Regions from separate parts of the Streptococcus sp. SCPM-O-B-15304 (M98) genome, predicted to be linked through region 3. Evidence: predicted binding sites of a transcription regulator. Region 3 holds the regulator's gene; each other region holds the start of a gene.
What was found. The regulator Rex, encoded in region 3, represses fermentation and respiration genes when NADH is low (regulators of the CRP and FNR family bind a similar motif). The targets are predictions, from matches to a motif close to TTGTGAANTANTTCACAA.

Region 1: the regulator Rex is predicted to act here: its motif matches at 1,577-1,594, upstream of AC3E7H_RS08040 ((S)-acetoin forming diacetyl reductase).
Region 2: the regulator Rex is predicted to act here: its motif matches at 1,499-1,516, upstream of adhE (bifunctional acetaldehyde-CoA/alcohol dehydrogenase).

What each region holds. Positions count from the first base shown of each region.
Region 1 is NZ_JBYQGQ010000013.1:11,539-14,817, forward strand. Features, by position in the region: gene AC3E7H_RS08035 (DUF6568 family protein) at 142-591, shown strand; gene AC3E7H_RS08040 ((S)-acetoin forming diacetyl reductase) at 693-1,457, opposite strand; gene AC3E7H_RS08045 (DUF2785 domain-containing protein) at 1,731-2,522, shown strand; gene AC3E7H_RS08050 (MIP/aquaporin family protein) at 2,632-3,279, shown strand, end outside.
Region 2 is NZ_JBYQGQ010000006.1:5,536-8,814, reverse strand. Features, by position in the region: gene yajC (preprotein translocase subunit YajC) at 39-359, shown strand; gene AC3E7H_RS04790 (low molecular weight protein-tyrosine-phosphatase) at 408-863, shown strand; gene AC3E7H_RS04785 (MORN repeat-containing protein) at 838-1,251, shown strand; gene adhE (bifunctional acetaldehyde-CoA/alcohol dehydrogenase) at 1,552-3,279, shown strand, end outside.
Region 3 is NZ_JBYQGQ010000008.1:7,502-10,780, reverse strand. Features, by position in the region: gene AC3E7H_RS06125 (cysteine desulfurase family protein) at 1-1,105, shown strand, start outside; gene AC3E7H_RS06120 (DUF1831 domain-containing protein) at 1,110-1,457, shown strand; gene AC3E7H_RS06115 (DUF4649 family protein) at 1,467-1,682, shown strand; gene AC3E7H_RS06110 (redox-sensing transcriptional repressor Rex) at 1,764-2,405, shown strand; gene AC3E7H_RS06105 (gamma-glutamyl-gamma-aminobutyrate hydrolase family protein) at 2,421-3,110, shown strand; gene AC3E7H_RS06100 (hypothetical protein) at 3,134-3,279, shown strand, end outside.

The sequences.
Region 1 (3,279 bases), on a different contig from region 3:
GAGATTTTAGAATGACATTTATTTAATAAAGTTTGCTGAAGACTTTGTCTTCAGAATGTGCGTTATTATAGATCTATCGGTTGGATTTTATATCTTGTCGTGGGCGATTAGACTAGGGAAAATACTTAGAAAAGGACGGAGATGCTAGTGCATGTCAATAAAAAACTTAGCTTGCTTATCATTGGAATTGCTATGCCGATTTTGTTTATGATTTGGAAATTCAGTCAGCCTGTTCTTCCAAAAACTTATCAGGAAGCTGTTCAGTACACGAAAGCAATCAATATGAAAGAAATGCGCTCCAAACTTGCAAATGGCGACGAGTTTGTCGTCTACATTGGAAGAGAATCCTGTCCCTACTGTCAAAAGTTTGTGCCCAATTTGGCTCTAGCGATTCAAAAAAGTCACCAGACGGTCTATTATTTGGATAGTGCTTCGAATGAAAAGGATGAGATTACAGCCTTTGCAAAAGAAATGGATATCCAAACCGTTCCGAATCTTTCAGTCTATCAAAATGGTAGTAAATCACGCTATTTAGAGCAAGGAAGTTCCGCTAGTCTTGAAGAAATCCTTTCATTTCTGAAGCATGAATAGGACAGAAAGATTGTTTTAAATGACAAAAAACGACTCCGAAAATTGGAATCGTAGAGATGAAAAAAGAGGTTGGATTTTTTTCCAACCTCACTTTTTTAATCTTAATGGAATTGCATACCACCATCAACGATAATGGTTTGACCTGTAATGTAGTTTGAATCTGGTCCAGCAAGGAAGCTAACTGCTGCAGCTACATCTTCTGGTTCAGATAGGCGTTTCAATGTAATATCTTTTGCGAATGTTTGCATACCCCACTCGTCATCTTTTCCTGCATTTTTTCCAACTTCATGAGCGATATCATACATCATTGGTGTTTTCACGATGCCTGGGGCATAGGCGTTGACAGTGATACCTGACTCTGCTAAATCACGCGCCAATGTTTGAGTAATACCACGAACAGCGAATTTTGTACCGCCGTATACAGTCAAGTTTGGATTTCCGACAACACCTGCTTGAGAAGTAGCATTGATGATTTTACCACCGTGACCAAGTGCTTTAAATTGAGCCTGAGCAGCTTGTGCTCCCCAAATTACACCACCGACGTTAATAGCAAATGTGCGAGCAAATTGCTCCTCTGTAATTGTATCCAGAGGTGTAGTAGGAGCAACACCAGCATTGTTTACAACAACGTTCAAGTCTCCGAAATGATCGACAACTTTTTGGAAAGCTGCAGCAACTTCTGCTTGTTTAGATACATCAGCTACAACAGCAAAAGCTTTATCTGCTGACAATTCAGCAACTGCTTTCTCAGCTGTTTCAGCGTTGTAGTCTAAAACTCCAACCTTAAAACCATCTTGAACCAAGCGTTTTGCGATTGCAAAACCGATCCCTTGACCTGCACCTGTAACGATAGCTACTTTAGACATATGATTCCTCCTCGGTATCCGTGATACCATTCAAACGTTCATAAAAGAACAGCAAAAGGTTTATAAGTGAGTATTGATAGGTTTCTAAAAGAAGTCCTATCACGTTTTAGTATACAACTTTGTGAAATTTATGTCAAACAAAGACTGGTTTTTGGGGAAAATTAACCCTCTAAGAGTGAAAAAACTATCTGAGACTAACATGTTTATTTCTTATAATGAAGATAGCTAAAAAAGAATGTTGTATAATAGATGTGTATGATTGGAGGTATGGGGATGTATCAAGAATTGAAAAGAAAAATAACAGAAGAAAACCCAAGTTATAGTCAAAAAGAACTCCAGTGGTTACTTGAGCACTTAGGGGATCCGAGTCCAGAAATTCGCGATGAATTGGTTTTTACCAGTTTGGCTAGAGGGATCCAAGAAGAGTTATTTACAAAGGAGCAATTTCAATTTATATCTGCTATGATTGTTTCTGATGGTGGCCTAGATAAAGAGCTTGATAAGCTAGGAGCTTCAACGCTTGACCGTTCTTTTAGGGCACTTATTTATGCCAATCTCTTATCTGCCGATGGCAACCAACACTCTCTTTATTATCAAGTGCTTAAAATTGATATCAGAAATACGATGCTCGATCAAGGTCTGCACTACCTTGAAAAAGAAGAGGATACGACTGGTTTTTCAAGCCAGTATGGTTGGGTACATGCTTTTGCGCATGGAGCGGATCTCTTGACTGAAGTCGTTTGTCATCCAGACTTTTCTATAAACAGAGTTCATGAAGTATTTGACATACTTGGTCAACTGTTTAAAAGAATTTCGATTCGATTTATAGATGATGAGGAATGGCGCTTAGCCAGAGTGCTTTACGAACCTATTTTACAAGGCAAGGTGGATCAAGCGACACTAACCTCTTGGATAAAGTCACTTGATTTCCCGATAGAAGAGACGGAAGATTTTTATAAATTTTCCAATTTTAGATCCTGTCTCTTAGAAGTCTATGTCCAACTCGACCAGAGAAATAGTTTACAAGATGACTTGAAAAAAGCAATTCAATCTTTTCAATATTAGATTTCGACTATTAAATGTGAAAACTTACACAAAATTTCCAAGCACATTTCTTGAAACCCTTTCCTCCTTCTGATAGACTAATACATAGTTTGAAAAAAGGAGACTTAATATGAAAAAATTTGTTGCTGAATTAATCGGTACTTTTATGCTTGTGTTCATCGGAACAGGAGCTGTTGTTTTTGGAAATGGTGTTGAAGGACTTGGACACCTTGGGATTGCTCTTGCTTTTGGTTTGGCAATCGTAGTCGCAGCCTTCTCAATCGGAACTGTTTCAGGTGCTCACTTGAACCCAGCTGTTTCTATCGCTATGTTTGTTAACAAACGTTTGTCATCTTCAGAGCTTGTAAACTACATCCTCGGACAAGTAGTCGGTGCTTTCCTTGCATCTGGATCTGTATTCTTTCTCTTGGCAAATTCAGGTATGTCAACTGCAAGTCTTGGTGAAAATGCCTTGGCAAACGGTGTAACCGTCTTTGGTGGTTTCTTGTTTGAAACAATCGCAACATTCTTGTTTGTTTTGGTGATCATGACTGTAACTTCAGCAAGCAAAGGGAATGGCGCAATCGCTGGTTTGGTGATCGGTTTGTCATTGACAGCTTTGATTCTAGCTGGCTTGAACATCACTGGACTTTCAGTAAACCCAGCTCGTAGCTTGGCTCCTGCTGTATTGGTAGGTGGCGCAGCTCTTCAACAAGTTTGGATTTTCATCCTTGCACCAATCGTTGGTGGCGTTCTTGCAGCTCTAGTTGCTAAAAAC
Region 2 (3,279 bases), on a different contig from region 3:
TATAGTAGTTTTATCTGAATTACAAAGGAGTAAAAATAATGGGTGGGAATTTAACATTTTTAATTATGCTTGTCTTGATGTTGGGCTTGATGTTCTTCATGCAACGTTCTCAAAAGAAACAAGCGGAAAAGCGTATGGAGAGCCTCAATAAGCTTCAAAAAGGCTACGAAGTAATCACTATCGGTGGTCTCTACGGTACAGTCGACGAAGTTGATACTGAAAACAAAACGATTGTACTTGATGTAGACGGAGTATACTTGACTTTCGAATTAGGTGCAATTAGAACAGTTTTGCCAGTCAAAGAAGCTGTCACACCTGAAGGTGCAGTTATCGAAGAAGGCAGTGCTATTGAAGAATAAAACGGGGTGGAATGCATTCCCGTTTTTCTATAAATGAGAGGAACAATGATGAAAAAAGTTGTCTTTGTCTGTCTTGGCAATATTTGTCGTAGTCCTATGGCGGAATTTGTAATGAAATCCCTGACCGATAAATATGAGATTCAAAGTCGAGCGACTTCTTCCTGGGAACACGGTAATCCAATCCACAAAGGGACGCAAGGCATCTTTCGAAGTCATGGCGTTCCTTATGATACTTCAAAAACTTCCCAACAAATTTCTAAAAAAGATTTTGAGTATTTTGACTATATCATTGGGATGGATGAGTCTAATCTCGCTGATTTGCGTCAGATGTGTCCACAAGAACAACAATACAAGATACAGCCTTTTGCATCTGAAAGCGTTCCAGATCCCTGGTATACAGGTGATTTTGAAGAAACTTATGACCGAGTTTTAACTGGTTGCCAGGCTTGGTTAAGTCGCTTAGAAAATGAGAGTGAACATGGAAAATTTAAAACAACTCTATGAAAAATATAGTGTCTATTTAACACGTCCCCGTTTAGAAATTGCGACAGTGATTGTCATTATTGTCTGTGCAGGTCTCGTATTTCTGACCAATCTTCCAAAACAGGGCGTTCTTAAGCTGGATAACGATGCTATTATTTATGACGGGAGCCTAGTTCGTGGTAAGATGAATGGTCAGGGCACTGTTACCTTCTCAAACGGTGATACCTATACTGGAGAATTTAGCAATGGTGCCTTCAATGGTAAAGGTACCTACCAAGCTAAAGCAGGTTGGTTATATGAGGGAGACTTTGTAAATGGCCAAGCTGAAGGAAAAGGAAAACTGACTACCGAACAAGAAGTAGTCTATGAAGGGGACTTCAAACAAGGTTTATTTCAACAAGCACAATAACCTCCTCCTAGAAGGAGGTATTCTTTCAGAACAACAGAAAGCGCTTACATGGAAATAAAAACGGCTTACAAGACTCTTTTACAACTAAGTTTGTGAAAAATAAAACTTTTATGGAATAATTCACAAACTTTAAGTGAAAAAGTGCATGTGTGGGTATATTTGAAATTGTTTTCACAAGCAAATAAAAAAAGTTTGTGAAATGTCTATGAAACTGTTTACAAACGTTTAAAAAAGAGTTATAATAAACTTGTGAAAAAATTAACAAAGGACTTACAATCCTTGAAAGCTATGGAGGAAAATATGGCTGATAAAAAAACTGTAACACCAGAAGAAAAGAAACTCGCTGCTGAAAAGCATGTCGATGGTTTGGTGCAAAAAGCTTTAGTTGCCCTTGAAGAAATGCGTAAACTTGACCAAGATCAAGTCGATTATATCGTAGCAAAAGCTTCAGTTGCAGCACTTGATGCTCACGGAGAATTGGCTTTACATGCGTTTGAAGAAACAGGACGTGGAGTATTTGAAGATAAAGCAACTAAAAACCTATTTGCTTGTGAGCACGTAGTAAACAACATGCGCCACACTAAAACAGTTGGTGTTATCGAAGAAGATGATGTAACAGGATTGACTCTTATCGCTGAACCAGTTGGTGTTGTTTGTGGGATCACTCCAACAACAAACCCTACTTCAACAGCAATCTTTAAAGCGTTGATTTCATTGAAGACTCGTAATCCTATTGTCTTTGCATTCCACCCATCAGCTCAAGAATCATCAGCTCACGCAGCTCAAATCGTGCGTGATGCAGCTATTAAAGCAGGTGCTCCTGAAAACTGTGTACAGTGGATTACTGAACCATCTATGGAAGCAACTAGTGCATTGATGAACCACGAAGGTATTGCAACTATCCTTGCAACAGGTGGTAATGCCATGGTTAAAGCGGCATACTCATGTGGTAAACCAGCTCTTGGGGTAGGTGCCGGAAATGTTCCAGCTTATGTTGAAAAATCAGCTAACATCCGCCAAGCTGCTCACGATATCGTAATGTCTAAATCATTTGACAACGGTATGGTCTGTGCATCTGAACAAGCGGTTATCATTGATAAAGAAATTTACGATGAATTTGTAGCAGAGTTCAAATCTTACCACACTTACTTTGTAAACAAAAAAGAAAAAGCTCTTCTTGAAGAGTTCTGCTTCGGAGTGAAAGCAAACAGCAAAAACTGTGCTGGTGCAAAATTGAACGCTGACATCGTTGGTAAACCAGCAACTTGGATTGCAGAACAAGCAGGATTTACTGTTCCAGAAGGAACAAACATTCTTGCTGCAGAATGTAAAGAAGTTGGTGAAAACGAGCCATTGACTCGTGAAAAATTGTCACCAGTTATCGCAGTTTTGAAATCTGAAAGTCGTGAAGATGGTATTGCCAAAGCTCGTCAAATGGTTGAATTTAACGGTCTTGGGCACTCAGCTGCCATCCATACTGCTGATGAAGAATTGACTAAAGAATTTGGTAAAGCTGTTAAAGCTATTCGTGTTATCTGTAACTCACCTTCTACTTTCGGTGGTATCGGGGACGTTTACAATGCCTTCTTGCCATCATTGACACTCGGATGTGGTTCTTACGGACGTAACTCAGTTGGGGATAACGTTAGCGCCATTAACCTCTTGAACATCAAAAAAGTCGGAAGACGGAGAAATAACATGCAATGGATGAAACTTCCTTCAAAAACATACTTTGAACGTGATTCAATTCAATACCTTCAAAAATGTCGTGACGTTGAGCGTGTCATGATCGTTACTGACCATGCTATGGTAGAGCTTGGTTTCCTTGATCGTATCATCGAACAACTTGACCTTCGTCGCAATAAGGTTGTTTACCAAATCTTTGCAGATGTAGAACCAGATCCAGATATCACTACAGTTGAACGTGGTACTGAGATTATGCGCTCTTTCAAACCAGATACAATCATCGCTCTTGGTGGTGGATCACCAATGGATGCTGCTAAAGTTATGTGGCTCTTCTACGAGCAA
Region 3 (3,279 bases):
GGATAATGCTGCAACGACTCCGATGTCTTCAGTAGCTATCTCAGCAATGACTCAAGTCATGCAAGAAACTTATGGCAACCCTTCTAGTATTCATGGCCATGGGCGCCAAGCAGGTAAACTATTACGAGAAGCTCGTCAAGAACTTGCAAGTTTACTAGGAACAAAGCCACAACATATATTTTTTACCACTGGTGGTACTGAAAGCAATAATACTGCTATCATCGGCTACTGCCTTCGCCATCAAAATCGTGGAAAGCACATTATCACTACTGCGATTGAGCACCATGCTGTTCTAGAACCCATCAAATACTTGGTTGAAAATTTCGGTTTTGAAGTGACTATTTTACATCCTGAACATCAAGAAATCACTGCAGACCAAGTCAAAAATGCACTGCGTGAAGATACCATTCTTGTTTCTACTATGTTTGCAAACAATGAAACTGGTACACTTTTACCTATTGCTAAAATTGGTGAAGTTCTAAAAAATCATCCAGCCGTCTATCATGTCGATGCGGTTCAGGCAGTTGGTAAATTTGAGATTCTTCCCGAAAAATTGGGAATTGATTTTCTTAGCGCTTCTGCACACAAATTTTATGGTCCAAAAGGAGTTGGTTTTCTCTATGCTGCATCTACAGATTTTGACTCCTACCTTCATGGTGGCGATCAAGAGCAGAAAAAAAGAGCAGGAACAGAAAATCTTCCTGCCATTGTGGGAATGGTAGCAGCTCTAAAGGATGATCTTGAAAACCAAGAACAAAACTTTAAAAAGGTTCAAAAACTAAAAGAAACATTCTTAAAGGAAATGGCTGACACAGACTATTATCTCAATCAAGGGAAAGACCAGCTACCTTATGTCCTTAATATTGGATTCCCAGGTCAACGTAATGATCTACTACTCCTTCGTCTAGATCTTGAAGGTATTTCTATTTCAACTGGCTCTGCTTGTACTGCAGGTGTCGTTCAGGTTAGTCATGTTCTTCAGGCTTTCTACGGTGAAGACTCTCCTCGCTTACACGAATCCGTTCGCGTCAGCATTTCACCTCAAAATACAGAGCAAGAAATAATCACTCTCGCACAAACTCTAAAAGAAATCATTGGAGGTTAACTCAATGGCATTCGAAAAAACCATTAGTCTTAAAAATTGCCGTTATGATTACACACTTAGCCCAACCGTCAAAAAGTTCACTCTAAAAGATAACACTTTTTTTGAAACTAAGGTTGGTAACTATGAACTAACACGTCTTCTTGAAAAAGTTCCAAATAGTGGGGAAGGTTTCCAACTTAAGATTATCATCAACAAAGACTTAACAGGTGCAAAAATCAACATCACTGATAAATTTGGTCTACGTTTAGTCGATATCTTTAAGTCAGAAGAAACTCATATCCACCAAGAGAAATTTTACTTCTTGATGGATAGTCTTGTTGAACGTGATGTCTTTACTAAAAGCGAAAGATAGAAGGCAATTATGTTTCGATTAACTTACAAAGACACCTATCAAGTCGATCGCGTTTTAGAATACGAAGATTATGAAGCACTCATGCTATCACTTTCAGGTTGTGTGACTCTTCCAGATACTACTGTCATTACTTCTCTGACCTATAATGAAAAAGAAATCTATCAGGGGCTTCTGGGAAATCTCTATCGTTTTCTATCTCACTATGATTTTACGAAGATAAGCTAAGATTTTTCTTAGTTTTTTCTTGTTTTTGTTGATTTTTTCACAATCTTTCTATAAAATAGTATTTAGAAAGGTTGTGATTTTGTGAAAGAAAAACAGTCTGCTATTCCAAAAGCAACAGCAAAGAGACTTTCTCTTTATTATCGTATCTTTAAAAGATTTCATGCAGAAAAAATTGAAAGAGCCAACTCAAAACAAATTGCCGAGGCCATTGGTATTGACTCTGCTACTGTTAGACGAGATTTTTCCTACTTTGGTGAACTTGGTCGCCGTGGATTTGGCTACGATGTCAAAAAACTAATGACGTTTTTTGCTGATCTTCTAAATGATAATTCTATTACAAATGTTATGTTGGTGGGTATTGGTAATATGGGGCACGCTCTCCTTCACTACCGTTTCCACGAACGAAACAAAATGAAAATCATTATGGCTTTTGATTTGGATGATCATCCTGAAGTTGGGACAAAAACTCCTGATGGAATCCCAATTTATGGAATTTCCCAAATCAAGGATAAAATAAAGAATGCAGATGTTAAAACTGCAATCTTAACAGTTCCGAGTGTCAAATCACAAGAAGTAGCTAATCTCCTTGTCGAAGCAGGTATTAAAGGAATTTTAAGCTTTTCACCCGTTCATCTCCAACTACCAAAAGATGTGGTAGCTCAGTATGTAGATTTAACTAGTGAATTGCAAACTCTCCTCTATTTCATGAGAAAAGAGGATTAGAAAGCGAAAGCATTTATGAAAAAACCAGTTATTGGGATTACAGGAAACGAAAAAGCTCATCCTGATGATGAGCTTATGATGAGCTATGCTGCGAAAGGCTTTGTTGAAGGAGTCAAGGAAGCTGGGGGAATTCCCATTATCCTACCAATTGGTGATCAAGAAATGGCTAGTTACTACATTGGCTTGATTGATAAACTCATTTTAACTGGTGGACAAAATGTCGATCCAAAGTTCTATGGTGAGCCTAAAAAGATCGATAGCGATGACTACCACCTTCAGAGAGATATTTTTGAGCTAGCTCTTATAAAAGAAGCCATTAAACAGAAGAAACCCATTTTTTCTGTTTGTCGAGGCACCCAGCTCTTTAATGTGGCTATGGGAGGATCTCTTTATCAAGATATTGAAGACCATTGGCAGGATACTTCAGCCGAGTATACAACTCAACGTTTAGTCACCGAGCCTGATACTATTCTTCGAGATATCTATGGAGAAATCTCCCATATCAACTCTTTCCACCATCAGAGTATTAAGGACCTAGCTCCAAATCTAAAGGTTGTAGCTCATGATCCTAAAGATGGAATTATCGAGGCTGTTACAACAACGGATGGTTTCCCTTTCCTCGGTGTTCAATGGCATCCAGAATTTCTCTTTGAAAATCGCCCCAAAGATAAAACACTTTTCGACTATGTCGTCAATGAACTCTAAAGCTACTAATAGGTTATTAAATCGTGAATGAACTTAAAACACCTTCTACTCATGATATTTTGAGAGATTTAGAAGCTAATATTTTCACTTTTCTTAAGAGCAAGGAAATAGAAGTTTATTTTCAACTTTCTAATCTATACAGACTTTTAACAGCCGAAAGCTATCAAGC